Regions from separate parts of the Caloramator sp. E03 genome, predicted to be linked through region 1. Evidence: riboswitches for the same ligand, from Rfam matches in the RefSeq annotation. Region 1 holds a riboswitch; the other holds the start of a gene.
What was found. A riboswitch is a leader RNA that binds a small molecule or an ion and turns the genes downstream of it on or off. The one in region 1 is predicted to bind FMN.
Positions count from the first base shown of each region.

Region 2: linked by a shared signal. The riboswitch ahead of FDN13_RS09615 (ECF transporter S component) and the one ahead of ribD (bifunctional diaminohydroxyphosphoribosylaminopyrimidine deaminase/5-amino-6-(5-phosphoribosylamino)uracil reductase RibD) in region 1 are both predicted to bind FMN.

Region 1 is NZ_CP040093.1:1,020,482-1,030,826, forward strand. Features, by position in the region: gene FDN13_RS05245 (glycosyl hydrolase family 18 protein) at 1-1,024, opposite strand, end outside; gene FDN13_RS05250 (hypothetical protein) at 1,332-1,658, shown strand; gene FDN13_RS05255 (ZIP family metal transporter) at 1,880-2,680, shown strand; gene ribH (6,7-dimethyl-8-ribityllumazine synthase) at 2,869-3,330, opposite strand; gene FDN13_RS05265 (bifunctional 3,4-dihydroxy-2-butanone-4-phosphate synthase/GTP cyclohydrolase II) at 3,317-4,534, opposite strand; gene FDN13_RS05270 (riboflavin synthase) at 4,547-5,188, opposite strand; gene ribD (bifunctional diaminohydroxyphosphoribosylaminopyrimidine deaminase/5-amino-6-(5-phosphoribosylamino)uracil reductase RibD) at 5,193-6,284, opposite strand; FMN riboswitch at 6,355-6,474, opposite strand; gene FDN13_RS05280 (methyl-accepting chemotaxis protein) at 6,517-6,846, opposite strand; gene FDN13_RS05285 (IS1634 family transposase) at 7,012-8,724, shown strand; gene FDN13_RS05290 (methyl-accepting chemotaxis protein) at 8,849-10,345, opposite strand, start outside.
Region 2 is NZ_CP040093.1:1,954,933-1,965,277, forward strand. Features, by position in the region: gene FDN13_RS09595 (sensor domain-containing diguanylate cyclase) at 132-1,238, shown strand; gene FDN13_RS09600 (Tex family protein) at 1,328-3,487, shown strand; gene FDN13_RS09605 (amidohydrolase) at 3,503-4,660, shown strand; gene FDN13_RS09610 (Crp/Fnr family transcriptional regulator) at 4,766-5,464, shown strand; FMN riboswitch at 5,484-5,598, shown strand; gene FDN13_RS09615 (ECF transporter S component) at 5,667-6,254, shown strand; gene FDN13_RS09620 (LacI family DNA-binding transcriptional regulator) at 6,551-7,579, shown strand; gene rhaB (rhamnulokinase) at 7,644-9,128, shown strand; gene rhaI (L-rhamnose isomerase) at 9,152-10,345, shown strand, end outside.

The DNA of each region.
Region 1 (10,345 bases):
CTCCATAGGCCATAAGTATCATGTAGTTACAATATTTTGAAAGCTCTGCCCTATCATAAAAATTACAGGAAGATACTTCAGGCCTTGTAATGTCTATTGATATTAATAAATTGCTGTATTTTGCCCTATTATAAAATTTTGAAACAAAATTAGTAAATCCATCTTTATTAGATAGTCCAAGCCCCTCAAAGTCTATATTTATTCCATCTATATTATAATCTGCAGCATATTTTATAATCTTATCTATTATAATACTGCTTAAAGTATCATCTGAAAAAATCTCACTTGCCCTTTTAGGGCTGCTCTCAAAAAAGCTTGCCCAAACCTGATACCCGTTTTTATGAGCTGTCTTTACAAAATCACTATCCCCCTTATCAACTACATCAATAGTATCTTCTTTAAAAGACAGCTCAAACCATGTGGGACAAAGAACATCAAGCCCTGTATCTGTGCTTTTTCTATTAACATAGTCCTTTTCATCATCCATAAATCTTTGATTATACTGCTTTCCATTTACATATATAAATCCAAGAGTTATATTATCTTTAAAGCTCATTCCTGTAAGTATCTGTGCACTTTGCTTTGGGATATATCTTAATTTTCCATAAAAATCTATTTTATAATAATCTCCTATCTCACCAATTGTTTTATAGCTTTTGCCTTTTATTGCATATCTTTCATCTAAATCTCCATTAGTGGATAGTAAAAGCGGTATATCCTCTTTCACAGATACATATACACCTAATTTGGGAGGAATATATTTTTTTACATAGCTTGAATAAATATATCCCTTTGGTGTTTTTAAGTATTTACCTGAGGTTCCTATTATGTCAACTATCTGACCTTTATTAAGGCTTCCTGTAATTTTCCCTTTTGAAGAGGGGGTTTTTCTTATGTACAATTTTTGTGCAACGACTATAGCCTTATAGCTTTGAAATTTAGCTGCGGCAAAGGCCTGAAAATTGATTTGAAATAGAAAAATCAAAGTTAAAGCTATAATTAATGATGATTTTAATCTTTTCAATTTTTTATCCTCCCATGAATTGAGATACAATTATATTTTACACTAATTAGTATAATGTTTCCAACTTATATTTAAACTCATATTTGGCTCAATCTTTTTTGAATTTAAGATATTTAATTTTTTTGCAATTAATATTCGTAAACAACCACCAGATAAAGGTAAAAACGCATAAAGACATAAAGTTTATTTTATTTTTAGGAATTCAGGGAAATATGAGTCTTAAACTAAAATATAATATTTTATGATATTTATCAAACTCCAGTAATATAGTATAATATCAATATAAACTTCTGAAAGGGCGGTACATATGGAGGAATTATTAAAGCAGTTAATCGTAGAAGTAAAAGGAATGAATACAAGGCTTGATAAGATTGAGTCAAGACTTGACAGGATGGAAACAGACATTAAAGTATTAAAAGAAGATCAACAGTTGATGAAATCTCAGCTTAATGAAAACACAAGTATACTTAAGGCATTAGAGCATAAAGCCGATATAAATAAAGCTGAACACGACAACTTTACTATTCAACTTGCAAGAATCGAAGGCTCTGTTAATGAAATTAAAAGTGAAGTTGTTAAGGGGCAGGAAGCCTATAATTTTGTGCAGGGAATTAAAAATATTTTAGTTAAGTAAGGCTTTAAGGCCTTTTTATTTTGAAAATAAATCTTTTTAAAAGCAAATCAAATTTAATTTTGTTTCTCTCAAAAAATCATTAATACTAAATTATTTTCACATCATTTTAATATATTCCCATGTAAATATTTTAAAATATATTTTCTTAAAACACTATGCACAAAAACTTGTAACACATTTTCCCTTTCGTAAATATTCTAAATTATTAGGGGGTGGTGTTTTTGAACATACTAAGCAAATTTTCACCAGTAATTTTAGCGCTGTTTGCAACTTTATTTACTTACTCTGTAACAGCTCTTGGGGCATCATTAGTATTCTTTTTTAAAGATGTAAATAAAAAAATTTTAAATTCAATGCTTGGCTTTTCAGCAGGTGTTATGATAGCTGCAAGTTTTTGGTCCCTATTATCCCCTGCTATTGAAATGTGCAAAGGCAGCAATCAAAGCCCAGTAATTCCAACAGCCTTAGGCTTTTTGCTTGGGGGGCTCTTTATATACTTTACAGATATATCAGTTAATAAAATAGATGTTTTCAGGGAAAAGGAAGAAAATAATAAATCATGGAAGAGGATGTTTCTTTTAATACTTGCAATAACCCTTCATAATATCCCTGAAGGCCTTGCGGTTGGAGTTGCCTTTGGTGCTTTAAAATTTCAAAGCACTCAATCTGTGCTGATTGCTGCAATATCCCTTGCAGTAGGAATTGGTATACAAAACTTCCCTGAAGGGGCTGCTGTATCCCTTCCCTTAAGGCGTGAAGGAAGTTCAACCTTTAAAAGCTTTATGTACGGTCAGGCTTCAGCAATAGTTGAGCCTATCGCCGGAGTTATAGGAGCTTACCTTGTAACTTTTATAAAAGCAATCCTTCCCTATGCCCTATCTTTTGCAGCTGGTGCAATGATATATGTAAGTGCAAAGGAGCTTATACCGGAATCCCAGTCGGAAGGCAATGAGGGAATTATAAGCATTGTAACTTTAATAGGATTTGCAATAATGATGGTTTTAGATGTGGCCTTAGGATAATTGTATTATTTTTGAGCGAAATAAGTAACCGTCCCCAGGCCTGTCCTTAAATTCCCAAATGGGACGGTTACTTATTTTATGTATTTTAATTCACTTTCTATATCCACATTCTCCGGTGCCTGGCACCGGAGAATGTGGACCAGATAATAACAAAAAAAGGCTGTGAACTACACAGCCTCTCTTTATTTTTATAACTGTTTTAAAAGGTTTGCCATCTCTATCCCAGCGATTGCAGCGTCATAGCCCTTGTTTCCTGCCTTTGTTCCTGCTCTTTCTATGGCCTGCTCTATTGTATCCGTCGTTAAAACCCCAAATATTATAGGCACTCCAAGCTCTAAGGATGCATTTGCAATTCCCTTTGAAACTTCGCTTGAAACATAGTCAAAATGAGGAGTTGCTCCCCTTATTACTGCCCCAAGGCATATTACGCTGTCGTACTTTTTAGATTGTGCCATCTTCTTTGCAGTAAGGGGTATTTCAAAGGCCCCTGGAACATAGGCAATATCTATGTTTTTTTCTTCTGCTCCGTGGCGCAAAAGTCCATCCATTGCCCCTGATAAAAGTTTTGAACCTATAAACTCGTTAAACCTTCCCACTACTATTCCAAATTTAAGTCCTGTAGCTATAAGTTTTCCTTCATATGTTGCCATCCTGCTCATCCTCCATTTTTAAAATATGTCCCATTTTTTCCTTTTTAGTTTTTAAATAAAACTCATTTTTTTCATTCCTGCCTGTTTCTATAGGAACTCTTTCTACTATTTCAAGCTCATAGCCTGAAAGCCCTGAAATCTTTTTAGGGTTGTTAGTCATAAGCCTTATTTTTTTAACTCCAAGGTCTGATAATATCTGGGCACCAATTCCATAATCCCTTAAATCCGCTGGAAAGCCAAGGGCGATGTTTGCCTCAACAGTATCCATTCCCTTATCCTGAAGCTCGTAGGCCTTAATCTTATTTATAAGCCCAATGCCTCTTCCCTCCTGCCTCATATATAGTATTACTCCTCTTCCCTCTTCATTTATTTTCTTTGCAGAAAATGCAAACTGCTCCCCGCAGTCGCACCTTAAAGAGCCAAAGACATCTCCAGTTAAGCATTCAGAGTGAACCCTTACTAAAACCGGCTCCCCATCGTCAACTTTACCTTTAATAAGGGCAACATGGTGCTCTCCGTTTAATTTATTTACATAACCTATTATTGTAAAATCGCCGTATTTAGTAGGAAGATTAGCCTTAGCCTCTCTTACTACGAATTTCTCTGTTTTTCTTCTGTAGGCTATAAGGTCAGCTATAGTTATAATCTTTAAACCATGCTTTTTAGAAAACTCAATAAGCTGGGGAACCCTTGCCATTGTTCCGTCATCATTCATTATCTCGCATATAACCCCTGCAGGATAAAGCCCTGCAATTTTGGCTAAGTCAACAGCAGCCTCTGTATGTCCTGCCCTTACTAATACTCCTCCTTCCCTTGCTTCAAGGGGAAATACATGCCCAGGCCTTTTAAAATCCGAAGGCTTTGAATTCTCATCAAGAACCTTCTTTATAGTGGCGGCCCTTTCAATGGCAGATATACCCGTTGTAGTATCGCATGAGTCGATTGATACTGTAAAGGCTGTTTTATGAATATCAGTGTTGTCACTAACCATTGGAAAAATCTCAAGCTCCCTTAGCCTCTCTCTTATAATTGGCATACATATAAGCCCTCTCCCATACTTTGCCATAAAGTTTATGCTCTCAGCAGTAACCTTTTGTGCCGCCATCAAAAGGTCTCCCTCGTTTTCCCTGTTCTCGTCATCTACAACTATTACCATTTTGCCATTTTTTATATCTAAAATTGCTTCTTCTATGGTATTGAACATATCATCACCTCTTTAAATCAGGAATCCATTGTCCCTTAAAAATTCCATGTCTAATCCTTTTTTAGAATTAAACTTCATCATCTTCTCAACATATTTTGAAAGAATGTCACACTCAATGTTAACTTCATCCCCAGTCTTTTTATAAAAAAGAACTGTACTTTGGAGGGTATGGGGTATTATTGAGACTTTAAAAGTAAAATCATCAACAAATGCAACTGTAAGGCTTATTCCGTCAATTGCTACTGAGCCTTTATAAACTATATATTTTAATATTTCAAAGGGCGCTTTAATTTCAAACCATACTGCAATCTCATCCCTTTGAATGCTCTTAATAGTCCCGACTCCATCAACATGGCCGGATACTATATGCCCCCCAAAGCGGTCTGATAGCTTTAATGCCCTTTCAAGATTTACACAGTCGTTTGGTTTTAAGTTTTTAAGGTTTGTTTTAATAAATGTCTCTGTCATTATATATGCAGTAAAATTATTTGAGCTGTAATCCGTTACCGTAAGGCATACTCCGTTTACTGCTATGCTGTCACCAAATTTCACATCTTCTAAAACCTTATCCGCGTTTATTATTAATTTTGCTGATTTTTCGCCCTTTATTATTTTATTTATCTTTCCAATCTCCTCTACAATTCCAGTAAACAAACTATCACCTCTTTATATAGCCCTCGTAAAGTATGTCTTCATCAAAGCTTTTAATGTTTATGTCTTCTATTTTTACAGCATCTTTTATAAACTCAAATCCCTCTCCTTCAACAGGGGTTTTAGAGCTTTCTCCTCCTATTATTTTAGGAGCGATAAATATCATAACCTTATCGACTACTCCTTCCTTTAGAGCGGAAAAGTTCAAAGTTCCTCCTCCCTCTAAAAGGACGCTGTCTATATTAAGCTCCCCGAGGGATTTTATAAGATACTTAATGTCTACTTTGTTATCCTTAAGGGGGGTTTTAATTATATAAGCTCCGAGATTCTTTAGTTTTTCTATTTTATTATTATCTGCATATTCGCTGCAGGCTATTATTGTTTTGGAAACTTTAGTATCAAGAACATTGGAATTTAAAGGTATTTTAAGGTTTGTATCTACTATTATCCTCGTTAAATCCTTTATAACATTTCCTTCTTTTCTTGCTGTAAGGTGGGGATTATCATTGATTACAGTGCCTATGCCAACCATTATTGCGCTTACCCTTTGTCTTACCTTATGTACATATTCCCTCGATTTTTCATTTGTAATCCATTTAGAGTCTCCGCTAAAGGATGCTATCTTTCCATCGAGAGTCATTGCACTTTTTAATATTACAAAGGGAGTCTTTGTTGTAATATATTTTATAAATATTTCATTAAGCTTTCTTGCCTCATCTTCCATAACTCCAAGTCTTACATCTATTCCGCTTTTTATAAGCTTTTCAATTCCCTTCCCTGAAACAATAGGGTTAGGATCCCTCATAGCAGCAACAACCCTTTTAATTTTCTTCTCAATTATTGCATCTGCGCAGGGAGGAGTTTTTCCATAGTGGCTGCAGGGCTCTAAAGTAACATAAAGGGTTGAACCTTCAACATCATCCTTTGCATTTTTAAAGGCGTTTATCTCTGCGTGGGGCCCTCCATAGCGCTCATGATAACCTTCACCAATAATCTTTCCCTCTTTAACAATAACAGCACCTACAAGAGGATTAGGGTTTGTATAGCCCTCACCTAATTTTGCAAGTTCTAAGGCTCTTTTCATATATAACTCGTCCATTAAATCACCTCAAATAAAAAAGCTCTGAAGATATTATCCTCAGAGCACAAAAAATCTATACATAAACATGCACCTCCTTCTTCCATCCAGACTTTACTGTCGGCTCTGGAATTTCACCAGAATCTGCAGCATAATGCTGCTCGCGGGCTGTACCGCCGGTCGGGAATTGCACCCTGCCCTGAAGGATAAATATATAATTTTATAGATATTATACCACTAACATATCAACAAATCAAATTTTAAATCTTTGTATCATCTCATTTAGTTTTTCAGCAGCCTCATTCTGGCTGTGGATAGATATAGCAACTTTCTCTATTGCCTTTGTAGTTTCATTAACGTTTTCCATAATCATCTGAGCCTGTTCGCCTGTCTTTTGAGAATTTGCCGCCATATTAGCAGCTGCATCGGAAACCTGCCCAACTGTAGCTGTAAGCTCTTCTGACATAGCAGCTATTTCCTGTGACATTCTGCTTACAAAATCAGCATCCTTATAATACTGCTTTCCTGTTTCACCATATACTTTAAATTGCTGCCTTACATTGCTGTTTATAAAGTTTAGCATGTCACTGTTAGCCTCAATGCGGGTCTTTGACAGTTGCAAGACAAAAAAAGTGCCTTAAAGCCTTGATATAGGCTTATTTTTTTGTCAAATTTTAAATTTTTATAGTGCACAATGTGTAACAATGTGTTATAATATAGATATAAATATATGAAGAGATGTGAAAAAATGAGATTACAAATTGTTAAATCAAAAAATGCAGCATCCTTATATGTAGTTAAATCTGTTTATGAAAAAGGCAAGCGTACATCAAAAGTAGTTGAGAAGCTTGGCACTTATGATGAACTTTTAAAAAAACTAAACGGACAAGACCCTATAGAATGGGGGAAGAGGTACGTTGAAGAGTTAAATAGAAAAGAAAAAGAAGAGAAAAGAGAAATATTAGTAAAATACTCGCCTGTTAAACAAATTAACAAGGACGAACAGCATACTTTTAATGGTAGTTACTTGTTTTTACAAAAAATATATAACGAGCTTGGGCTGCAAAATATCTGTAAAAATATTTCGGATAAACATAAATTTAATTTTAATCTAAATTCAATACTATCAAGATTAATTTATGCAAGAATTATTTATCCATCATCTAAGCTTGCTACATACGAACTATCAAAAAAATTTATTGAGCAGCCTGATTTTGAGCTTCAGCATATTTATAGAGCTTTAGAAGTGATTTCACAAGAAACAGATTTTATTCAGTCAGAATTATACAAGAACAGTCTTAAAGTTTGCAATCGTAATAAAGGAGTTCTCTATTATGACTGCACCAACTATTTCTTTGAAATTGAACAGGAAGAAGGATTAAAACAGTATGGAGTATCGAAGGAACATAGACCCAATCCAATTGTTCAAATGGGACTTTTCATGGATGGAGACGGCATCCCCCTTGCATTTTGTATAAACAAAGGTAATACTAATGAACAAGTAACTTTAAAACCTTTAGAGCAAAAAATTATATCCGAATTTGGGCTTTCAAAATTTATCATTTGTACAGATGCAGGGCTTGCATCTACAGCAAACAGAAAATTTAATAATATACAAAATCGAGCTTTTATTACTACACAATCTATTAAAAAATTAAAATCACATTTAAAAGAATGGGCGTTAGACCCCAAAGGATGGCATCTTAGCGATTCAGACAAAGTATATAATTTAAACGAAATTGACGAAGAAACAGATATTAATAAAATTTTTTATAAGGAACGCTGGATAAAAGAAGACGGGCTTGAACAAAAACTTATTGTAACATTTTCCTTGAAATATAGAAACTATCAAAGAACTATAAGAGGTAACCAAATAGAGAGAGCTCAAGAGGTTATTGATACCAATCCTACAAAATTGAAGAAATGTAATGCTAATGATTACAAACGCTTTATTTCAAAGACTCACTGCACACCTGACGGTGAAGTAGCTGAAAAAGAATTATACAGCATTAATGCTGATTTAATAGCACAAGAGGCAATGTATGATGGTTTTTACGCAGTATGTACAAATATAAGTGATGATGCTGCCGCAATTATAAAAATTAATAGAAGGCGTTGGGAAATAGAAGAGTCCTTCCGTATTATGAAATCAGAGTTTAAGGCAAGACCAGTATATTTAAGAAGAGATGATAGAATAAAAGCGCATTTTACAACTTGTTTCATTTCCCTGATGATATATAGGCTATTAGAAAAAAAGCTTTCAGAAAAATATACGTGTAGCGATATTATATCAGGACTTAGAGAAATGAATTTTTATGAGATTAAGAATGAGGGCTATATTCCAATATATACAAGGACCGATTTTACAGATGATTTACATGACAAATTTGGCTTTAGAACGGATTATCAAATAATTAATATGAAACAAATGAAAAAAATTTTTAAAGACACGAAAAAATAAAAAACATTGTTCACTTTTTTGAAAAGTATAAAAGCCTGAGAGCCCTTGATATTCAATGGTTCTACAGGCTTTTTGCTTCGCGCAACTGTCAAAGATGAGATTATACCACTAACATATCAACAAATCAAATTTTAAATCTTTGTATCATCTCATTTAGTTTTTCAGCAGCCTCATTCTGGCTGTGGATAGATATAGCAACTTTCTCTATTGCCTTTGTAGTTTCATTAACGTTTTCCATAATCATCTGAGCCTGTTCGCCTGTCTTTTGAGAATTTGCCGCCATATTAGCAGCTGCATCGGAAACCTGCCCAACTGTAGCTGTAAGCTCTTCTGACATAGCAGCTATTTCCTGTGACATTCTGCTTACAAAATCAGCATCCTTATAATACTGCTTTCCTGTTTCACCATATACTTTAAATTGCTGCCTTACATTGCTGTTTATAAAGTTTAGCATGTCACTGTTAGCCTCAATGCTTTCCTTAAATGCTCTTTGAACATTTACAATCGTCTCCTGAATATTTTTAACAGCCTCCGATGACTGCTCTGCAAGTTTTCTAACCTCATCAGCAACAACTGCAAATCCTCTTCCCATCTCTCCAGCCCTTGCGGCTTCAATTGCCGCATTAAGAGCAAGAAGGTTTGTCTGCTCTGCTATGCTTCCTATTGTATCTGCCATAACCTTTATATTGTCTACTATTTTGCCTTTCTCAATCACATTTTCCATAAGCTTTTTCTTTTCTTCAAATATTTTTTCGTTATCTTCAATTGCTCTTTCGCTGTTTTTTTGAACTTCAAAGGCCCTTTCTTTAAATTCATTTGCGTTATTGCTTCCTTCTAAAGCTTTTTTTGAAAGTTCATTTATGCTCGCATCTACCTCTTCAATAGAAGCGTTTATCTCCTGTGTTGCTGCTGTTGACTCCTGCATAGTTCCTGCTATGCTGTTTATCGCCTCATCTATTTCAATGGATTTTATGGTTAAATCTTCAATGGCTGTGGATAAATCCTTGGAGGAAATTTGTATCTGATTTGAGCTGTCCATTATCATTTTTATAAAGCCTTTAATGTTTTCCTGAGCAGTATTTAAAGACTCTGCAGTCTGCCCAAACTCATCCTTCCTTTTTATAATAACAGGCTGAGAAAAATCGTAATTTGATATCCTTTGTGCAAAGCTTTTAATTCCCTCAAGAGGAGAAACGATGTTTTTACTTACTATGTATGCTAAAAGAAGTATTATAATAAAGGCTATAAATGAAGTTATGGCAATTATATATGTAATGGTTTTGAATAATTCTATATTGCTAGAATTATCATTTTTAGCAACTTCATCGTTTATTTCAATACACCTTTGTATCTTTTTGAAAATTGAATCGGTTACTGGTTTAAGCTCAGTATTATAGGCTAATTCTGCATTATTAAAATCATTGTTTTTAACAAAGGTTCTAACCTTGTTAACCTTATCTGTGTATTTTGTCAAATCGTTTTTAAATTCCTCATAAAGCCTGTCCTCTTCTTCAGTTCCAGGCATAGTATCATAGTGCTGAATAGATTTATATATTTTTGAAATAGAATCATCTATATTTTTAGAAATCTCATCTGTTTTGCTGCTATCCTTTTCATATAT
Region 2 (10,345 bases), 930 kb from region 1:
CCTATACCAATAGTTATTATAAATTCTACTAAAAAATAAATAAAATAGAAGGAATTATCAAATTTTTATCTAATTATATATATAACTATACAACTAATGTATATTTTTAAGATACTTAGGAGGCCTTTAAGGTGAAATACTTTTATTTATTATGTACGATATTTTTACTGTATTTTTATATTATAAAATCAATAAAATATAAGGAGATAAGATATCTTTATGATAGGACTAATAAGATAAATAAAACATTGCTTAAAATATCAGAGGAGCTTGCAAACTATGAGGATATCAATACTCTTTATAAGAAGATTATAGATGATACAGTAAAACTTATAAAAGGGGCAGACTGTGGGAGCATACTTATATATAACAGACAAAAGGACATTATGGAGTATGTTGCAGCAACCTCCTTTGATTTAGATGAGCTTAAAAAGGTTAACTTTAAAATAGAAGAACTTTATCTTTATAAAACAACAAAGTTAAAATCTCCAGCTATTATTAAAAATCCTCGTGTTTTTGATAGTACAAATATAGGAAGAGAAAAATTTAACACACTTCTCTTAACAGATTCTTTAAATATCAAGTCAACATTAAGTGCGCCACTTTATATAAATGGTGAGTTTTATGGAATTATAAACGTAGATAGCAAAAAGAGCGAAAATGCATTTAATGAAAATGATATTAAACTTATTAAATATATAACAAGGCTACTTGAAGGGGCAATTAAGAATGTTCTTTTAATGAATGAGCTTATTCAGATAACAAGGATTGATAAATTAACTGACATTTATAACAGGCGTTATTTTGAAGAATTGATGAAAAATGAAATAAAAAGATGCGAAAGATATGGTAATACTTTTTCTCTTGTTATGATTGATATGGACAACTTTAAGATGATAAATGATAATTATGGTCATAATATTGGAGATGAGGTTTTAAAGTATTTTGTTTATGTTCTTAAGCATAGCATAAGAGCAACTGATATACTTGCAAGATATGCAGGGGATGAATTCATAATAGTTATGCACGACAGTGATAGTAAAAAGGCTGCTCAAAAAATTGAAAGCATAAGGGAATATTTTAAGAAAAATTACTATTCAGATATTAGCATAGAATTTAGTGCAGGTATATGTACATATTGGAAGGGGGCAAGCCTTGAGGACATAATAATAAGTGCTGATAGCAGTATGTATGAAGATAAAAGAAAAAGAAAGCTTGGCAGCTGCGTTAATATATAGCAGCTGTTTTTTTATAAGTAAATGAACCTCTGTTTAATCTTGCATTAGTTACAATTAATAGATATTATATTACAAGGGAGGTTTTAAATATGGCTGATATAATACATTCCCTATCAAGGGAATTTAATATTAAAGAATGGCAGGTTAAGAATACAATTGAGTTAATAGACAGTGGAAACACTATTCCTTTTATAGCAAGATATAGAAAGGAAGCAACAGGGGAGCTTGACGATACAGTACTGAGAAATTTTTATGATAAACTAATGTATTTAAGAAACCTTGAAAACAGAAAAAATGAGGTTATAAGGTTAATCGAAGAGCAAGGTAAACTAACTGATGAGATTAAAAAAAGTATAGAGGATGCTGTAAGTATAACTGAGGTTGATGATATCTATAGGCCATTTAGGCCAAAGAAAAGAACAAGAGCAACCATTGCAAAGGAAAAAGGATTAGAGCCCTTGGCAGCTATTATGATAGCTCAAGAGTTTAATATATCTTTAAAAGATGAAGCATCAAAATATATTAACGAAGAGCTTGGAGTTTTAAGTATAGATGAAGCAATAAATGGTGCTCTTGATATAATAGCTGAAGATATATCTGATAATGCGGATTATAGAAAAGAAATAAGGTTTATGACCTTTAGGGATGGGCTTTTAACATCTAAGGCTTTAAAGGAAGAAACTTCTCCTTACGAGATGTACTATAAATATAGTGAGGCTGTTAATAGGATTGTTCCACATAGAATACTTGCAATAAATAGAGGGGAGAGGGAAGAATTCTTATCTGTTAAAATAGAAGCTCCTGTAGATAAGATAATTTCCTACCTTGAAAGTAATATTATAAAAAGACAAGGAGAGGAAACAGAATATTTAAAGTCAGCTATAAAGGACAGTTATTCAAGACTTATAGCACCGTCAATTGAAAGAGAGATTAGAAATGAGCTTACAGAAAAGGCAGAAGAACAGGCTATAAAGGTTTTTTCAACTAATCTTAGAAGCCTTTTGATGCAACCCCCTATTTCAGGTAAGGTGGTTTTGGGATTTGACCCGGGATTTAGAACAGGATGTAAAATTGCAGTTGTTGATGAAACAGGGAAGCTACTTGATACCGCAACGATTTATTCAACAGCACCACAAAACGATATAGAGGGAAGTACAAAAATATTAAAGGAGCTCATATATAAGTATGATGTTGATATTATATCCCTTGGAAACGGAACGGCTTCAAGGGAATCAGAACTGTTTATATCAGATGTTATAAAGCAAGTGGAGATTGAAAGCGGTAAGAAAGTATATTATGTTATAGTAAGTGAGGCCGGGGCTTCAGTATACTCGGCATCAGAGATTGCAGCAAAGGAATTTCCAGATATTAACGTATCCTTAAGAGGAGCAATATCCATTGCAAGAAGGCTTCAAGATCCTCTTGCTGAGCTTGTTAAAATAGATCCAAAATCCATTGGAGTTGGACAGTATCAACATGATGTGTCACAAAAAAGGCTAGATGAAAGTTTGAAAGGAATTGTAGAGGACTGTGTAAACTCTGTTGGAGTAGATCTTAATACAGCATCAGCATCTCTTTTAACATATATATCAGGAATAAATTCTGCTATTGCTAAAAACATTGTAGAATATAGGGAGCAAAATGGTAAATTCAAAAGTCGAAGTGAGCTTTTAAAAGTTAAAAGACTTGGAGAAAAAGCATTTGAACAATGTGCAGGCTTTTTAAGAATATTAGATGGTGAAAACATACTTGACAATACTGCTGTTCATCCAGAATCATATCAAGCTGCAAAGAGACTCCTTGAGGTATTGGGATATAACCTTGAAGATGTAAAAAATAGAAAGCTAAGTGATATTGATGAGAAGGTTAAGATAAAGGGAATAGAAAATTTAGCAATAGAGCTTAATGTTGGAGTTCCAACTTTAAAAGATATAATTTCAGAGCTAAAAAAACCAGGAAGAGATCCAAGAGAGGATGTACCAAAGCCAATTTTAATGTCCTCAGTTATGGAAATAGAGCATTTAAAACCAGGAATGATATTAAAAGGAACTGTAAGAAATGTTGCTGATTTTGGAGCTTTTGTTGATATAGGGGTTCATCAGGATGGGCTTGTTCATATATCTGAGATATCAGATAAATATATAAAACATCCTCTTGAAGTTTTAAAAGTAGGAGATATAGTAAATGTCAAGGTTCTTGATGTTGATTTAAGGAGGAAAAGAATTTCTCTTTCAATGAAGGGAATATAGATGGGAGGTTATTAAATGATACTTATTAAAAATGGGACAGTTTTATCTATGGCAGGAGAAAATATTGATAATGGAGAGGTTTTAATTGATAATGGTAAAATAATTAAAGTAGGAAGGAATTTAGATATTGAAGGAGATTGTAAAGTTTTAGACGCTAATGGTGGGTATATAATGCCAGGTATTATAGATGCTCACTGCCATATAGGTATGTGGGAGGATGCAGTTGGATTTGAAGGAGCTGACGGAAATGAGGCAACAGATCCTGCAACACCCCATCTTAGAGCGATAGATGCTATAAATCCAATGGATAAATGCTTTAAAGAGGCTTATGAAAATGGTATTACCTGTGTATGTACTGGCCCTGGAAGTGCTAATGTTATTGGAGGAACCTTTACAGTTATAAAAACTAAGGGAAAAAGAATTGATGATATGATAGTAAAAGAGCCTGCAGCTATGAAGGTTGCCTTTGGCGAAAACCCCAAGTCAACTTATGATGATAAGCATCAGATGCCAACTACAAGAATGGCAATAGCTGCAATACTTAGGGATTATCTATACAAAACAAAGGATTATATAAAGGCTAAAGAGGCTGGAAAAAAAGATGAGGATGATATGCCGGATTTTGATATTAAAATGGAAAGCTTAATTCCTGTTATGGAAGGGAAAATTCCTTTAAAGGCCCACGCACACAGGGCAGATGATATATTTACAGCAATAAGAATTGCTAAAGAGTTCAATTTAAAATTAACTCTTGATCATTGTACTGAAGGACATTTGATTGCTGATGAACTTGCAAAGGAAGGTTATCCAGCAATAGTTGGACCATCTCTTACTGAAAGATCAAAGATAGAGCTTAGAGAACTAACCTTTGAAACAGCTGCAGTCCTTGCAAAGGCAGGGGTTAAAATAGCTCTTATGACGGATCATCCTGTAATTCCTGTACACTATCTACCTCTTTGTGCAGCTCTTGCAGTAAAGGCTGGTCTTGATGAGGAAACTGCTTTAAAAGCTATAACTATAAATCCAGCTGAGATATTAGGTATTGATGATAGGGTTGGTTCTATTGAGGTTGGAAAGGATGCAGATATTGTAGTGTTTAATAAACATCCATTTGATGTACAATCAAAAGCAATGTATGTACTTATAGATGGAAAAATTGTATATGAGAAATAATTGCAGGGAAAAACCTGCAATTTTTTTATAAAAAAATATAAATATTTATCTTTTTAATTCGATAATTAATACTGATTGAATTTTAATTAAAAGGCGTGGGATAGTATGGTAAACTATGAACTTTACAAAGAGATAGTATCTTCTTATTCTAACAATACTAAGGAAGATATACAATATTATAAAAAGTTTATTGAGGAAAATCTTCAAAATAAATATAAAAAAATTTTATATATAAAGGATGAGATTATTATTAAGGAAGGCATTATTGACGATTATATCTATTTTATTGAAAGAGGCAAGGTGGTTTTAGTTAAAAAAGGCTTATACGATAGGAAGTTCTGTTATGGTTATCTTTTTTCAGGAGATTTTTTTGGACATTCTTCCTTTATTAATATGCCGGAAGTTGTAAGTTATAAAGCCCTTACTAATTGTTACATCTATGCAATTCAAAAAGAACCTATAAAACAATTAATTCAAAATAATGAGGCTATAAGGGAGGAATTTCAAAGGATTATTGTAAATTCTATTAGAACTATGACTTTAAGGCAGGGAAGCCTTGCAACAGGTGAATGTAGAACCTCCTTTGTAAATTTTGTAAAGGAATATTTTAAGGATTATAGTAAAATAGATGAAAATGGTCATATTATTGTAACCCTTGATATTAATCTTGCACAAATAGCTTCTATACTAAATATGACAAGGGAGACTCTATCAAGAATAGTTTCTGAGATGAAAAAAGAAAAGATAATAGAAACAAAGAGAAAATATATAAAAATACTTGACTTATCAAGATTTGTTGTATAATATTTATAAGAGAAATAAATATAATCTTCAGGGCAAGGTGAAATTCCTGACCGGCGGTATAGCCCGCGAGCCGAAAGGTATGATCCGGTGAAACTCCGGAGCCGACAGTAAAGTCTGGATGGAAGAAGATAAAATTGTTATTTAACTCCTGAAGATTCAGGAGTTTTTTGTTTACTTGCCCTGATAAATAAGGAGGGTTTTTATGACACACAAAAAAATATCTTCTCTAATTAAAATTTCAGTTTTATCTGCTATGGCTTTTATACTTATGTTTTTGGAATTCCCACTACCTATGTTTCCAGATTTTTTAAAGATTGATATAAGCGATATACCTGCCCTTTTTGCTGCTTTTTCAATTGGGCCCTTTGCTGGTGTATTAGTTGAATTTATAAAGAATTTGCTTCATCTTATAGTTAAAAATAGTACAGCGGGAATTGGAGAGTTTGCTAATTTTATAGTAGGCTTTGCAATGGTATTTACTGCTGGGGTAATATATAAGAAGAATAAAACAAAAAAAGGAGCTGTTTTTTCTTTAATATGTGGAACTGTAGCTATGGCTATCATAGCATCTCTTGGAAATTATTTCATATTTCTTCCTCTCTATGAGAAAGTATTAATGTTTCCAATAAAAGCTGTTGTTGGTATAGCTTCAAAGGTAAATAAAAATGTAAAGGATATAAATACTCTTATAATATATAGTATATTACCTTTTAATATTTTAAAAGGAATAATAGTATCTTTAATAACTTTACTTGTTTATAAAAAAGTGTCACCAATACTACACAAATAAATTTAGCTTAATTATAGGATTAGTTTATCTCAGCTCATAGCTTTTTAAATGGCTATGAGCAAAATTTTTTGTATGTAGGTTAATAAAACCTTAAAGTAATAGATAACTCTTTTGATATTTGAAATAATTTATCGTTAATAAATCATTAGCTAAAATATATTAAAAAAATTAAATTTTATATTTAATTTAATATTTCTGAAATTTTCAACAATCTATTGACGATTTTGATTATTTTGTTATAAAATATATATGAAAACAATTTCATGATAACGTATTCATTGATAAGAGGTGTTGAAATGGCAACTATTAAAGACGTGGCAAAGCGCTCAGGGGTATCGGTTGCAACAGTATCAAGAGTATTAAATAATACAGCTCCTGTAAATTATAAAACTAAAGAAACAATTATGAAGGCAATAGAAGAACTGAATTATAAGCCTAATATCATTGCTCAAGGAATGAGAACGAAAAAGTCAAAGACAATAGGGATTACAATACCTGATTATATAAACCCTTTCTATTATGAACTTTTTAAATATATAGAAGATGCAGCAAAGAAAGAAGGATACCATGTAATAGTATCTTCAACTGGTGAAGATATAAATGAAGATATAAATTGTATAGATGATTTGATAAATAGAAACATTGATGGATTGATAATTTGTACCTATAGAGGGGATAAAGAAACTATTAAATATTTGCTTGAGCTTTCAAAAAAAATTCCAATAATATTTATGGATAATTTGCAATTAGATAAGCCTGTAAATTCTGTCTATACTGATGGATACAAGGGAATGAAAGAAATTACAAAACATTTAATATCACTTGGCCACAAAAATATTGGTTTTGTAAAATCAATTGCAAAATATAAAGTAGCGAATGATAGGTTTTATGGGTATAAAGATGCACTAATTGAGGCAGGAATAGAATTTAGGGATGAATTAGTTTATGAGGGAAATTATCATATTCAAAGTGGATATGAGGCAGCAAAATATTTTTTTACAGATAAAAAATTAAACCCTTCTGCAATAGTATCGTCAACAGATTTAATGGCAATAGGAGCAATGAATTATATAAAGACAATTGGTCTTAGAATACCTGAAGATGTAGCAATTGCAGGTTTTGATGATATATATATGTCTAGATTAATTTCTCCTCCACTTACTACTTATAGACAGCCTATTGAAGAGATAGCAAAAGAAGCAATTAATCTTTTTATAAATAAAGTTAATCATCCAAATGCAAAAAATAGAACAATTGTATTAAACGGGGAGATGGTAATTAGACGTTCAACTGATATATTAAGAAATGAAATAGAGAGAATATAATTTATATGGATTTAAGGCTGTGTCTTAGCAAAAATGTAAACGTTTACATGAAAACGATAACGGGGTGATAATATTGAAAGACAGTTATAAGTTTTTAGCCTTTGATCTTGGAGCAAGCAGCGGAAGAGCGATACTTGGAACTTTTAATGGTAGTAGAATAGATCTTAAAGAAATTCATAGATTTTCTAACGATCCTGTATCTATAAATGGAAACCTTCATTGGGATATATTAAGGCTTTTTTATGAAATAAAGCAGGGTATTTTAAAGGCATCAATTGAGGAAAAAAACATTGACGCAATAGGAGTTGATACATGGGGAGTTGATTTTGGACTTATCGATGAAAAAGGGAAACTTCTTGGGAATCCATACCATTATAGAGATATAAGAACAGAAGGAGTAATGGATAAGGTTTTTGAAATTATACCTAAAGAAGAGATATTTAGAGAAACTGGAATACAATTTTTGTGGTTTAATACTATTTATCAACTTTATTCTATGAAATTAGAGAATTCATCAATACTTGAAAAAGCAAAAACATTTCTTATGATACCGGATTTAATAAATTACTTTTTAACGGGGGTAAAAAGTACAGAATATACGAATGCAACAACAACACAGCTTTTTAATACAGTTACAAAACAATGGTCATGGAAGATTATAGAGAAGCTAAATTTGCCTAAGGAAATTTTCACTAATATTATAAATCCAGGTACAATTATCGGATGCCTTACTGAAGATATACAAAAGGAACTTAATGTTTCAGCAATTCCTGTAGTTTCAGTTGCCTCACATGATACAGGCTCAGCAGTTGCAGCTGTTCCAGCCGAAGACAAGAATTTTGCATACATAAGTTGTGGAACATGGTCCCTTATGGGTGTTGAATTAGAAAAACCTATAATTAACGAAAGCAGCATGAATTTAGATATAACAAATGAAGGGGGAGTTGAGGGGACAACCAGATTCTTAAAGAACATCATGGGGTTATGGCTTGTTCAAGAAAGTAAAAGGCAATGGGAAAGAGAAGGAGAGAAATTAACCTATTCAGATTTAACACAAATGGCAAAAGAAGCAAGGCCCTTTGAAAACTTTATTGATCCAGATTATCATGAGTTTGGACTGCCAGGGGACATGCCCAATAGAGTAAGAAACTATTGTAGGGCAACTAATCAAACTGTACCTGTTACGAAGGGAGAAGTTATAAGGTGTATAACCCAGAGTCTTGCATTGAAATATAGATATACTATAGAGTGCCTTGAAAAAATATTATATAAGAAAATTGACAGAATTCATATAGTTGGAGGAGGTATACAGGATAAGATGCTCTGCCAATTTACAGCAGATGCAACAGGGAAAGAAGTAATTGCAGGACCAATTGAAGCAACAGCTGCAGGGAATATAGCAGTGCAAGCAATGGCTCTTGGAGCAATTAAAGATTTAAATGATGCAAGAAGAATAATTAGAAATTCATTTCAAATGCAAACTTATAAACCACAAAATACACAAGAATGGGATAAAGTTTATGAAAAATTTATTAAATTAATAAAATAATTCTAACAAAAGGAGGCTTTTATATGGCAGGCATTGAGTACAAAGTTTGGGAAGAAAAACAGATTGAAAGAGGAATTGATGTAGAAAAGGTAAAGAAAAGTATTAAGGAATTTAAAGTTGAAACTCCATCATGGGGATATGGAGATTCTGGTACACGTTTTAAAGTATTTAAACAAATAGGTATGCCAAGAAATATATTTGAAAAGCTTGACGATGCAGCTCAGGTTCATAAATATACAGGAATATGTCCAACAGTTGCAATACATATACCATGGGATAAAACAGATGATTATGAAAAAGTAAAAGATTATGCTGCAAATCTTAATTTAAAAATAGGTGCAGTTAATCCAAATCTTTTCCAAGAAGATGAATATAAGTTTGGAAGTGTATGCAATAGTGATCCGAAAGTTAGAAAAAAGGCAGTAGAACACATGCTTGAGTGTGTAGAAATAGCAAGAAAGGTTGATTCCAAGATACTTAGCCTCTGGATTGCTGATGGTACAAACTATCCTGGTCAGGGTGATTTTAGAGCAAGAAAGCACTATTTAGAGGAGAGCCTAAAAGAATTATATGACGCACTTGATGATGATATGAGAATGCTTATTGAATATAAGACATTTGAGCCTGCATTTTATCATACTGACATTGCAGACTGGGGTATGTCATATACATTTGCGACAAAGCTTGGAGAAAAGGCTCAGGTACTTGTAGATATCGGACATCACTTCCAGGGTGCAAATGTAGAACATATAGTTGCATTCCTTCTTGATGAAGGGAAAATAGGAGGTTTTCATTTTAATAATAGAAAATATGCAGATGACGATTTAATTGTTGGATCAATTAATCCTTATGAGCTTTTCCTAATATTCAATGAGCTTGTATCTGCTGAAATAGATCCTTCAACAAGAAATACGGCAAAGAACATTGCATATATGATAGATCAGAGCCACTGTATAGAACCGAAAGTTCCAGCAATGATTCAATCTGTTTTAAATGTTCAAACTGCTTATGCAAAGGCGCTTTTGGTTGACAGAGATGAACTTAAAAAGGCACAGGAAAATAATGATGTAATGAGAGCTGAATCTATTGTAAGATGTGCATTTGAAACAGATGTAAGGCCACTACTTGAAAAAGTAAGAGAAGAGATGGGCTTAAATCCTGATCCTATGAAAGCATACCTTGAAAGCGGATATGAAGAGAAGAAGCTAGAAAGAGGT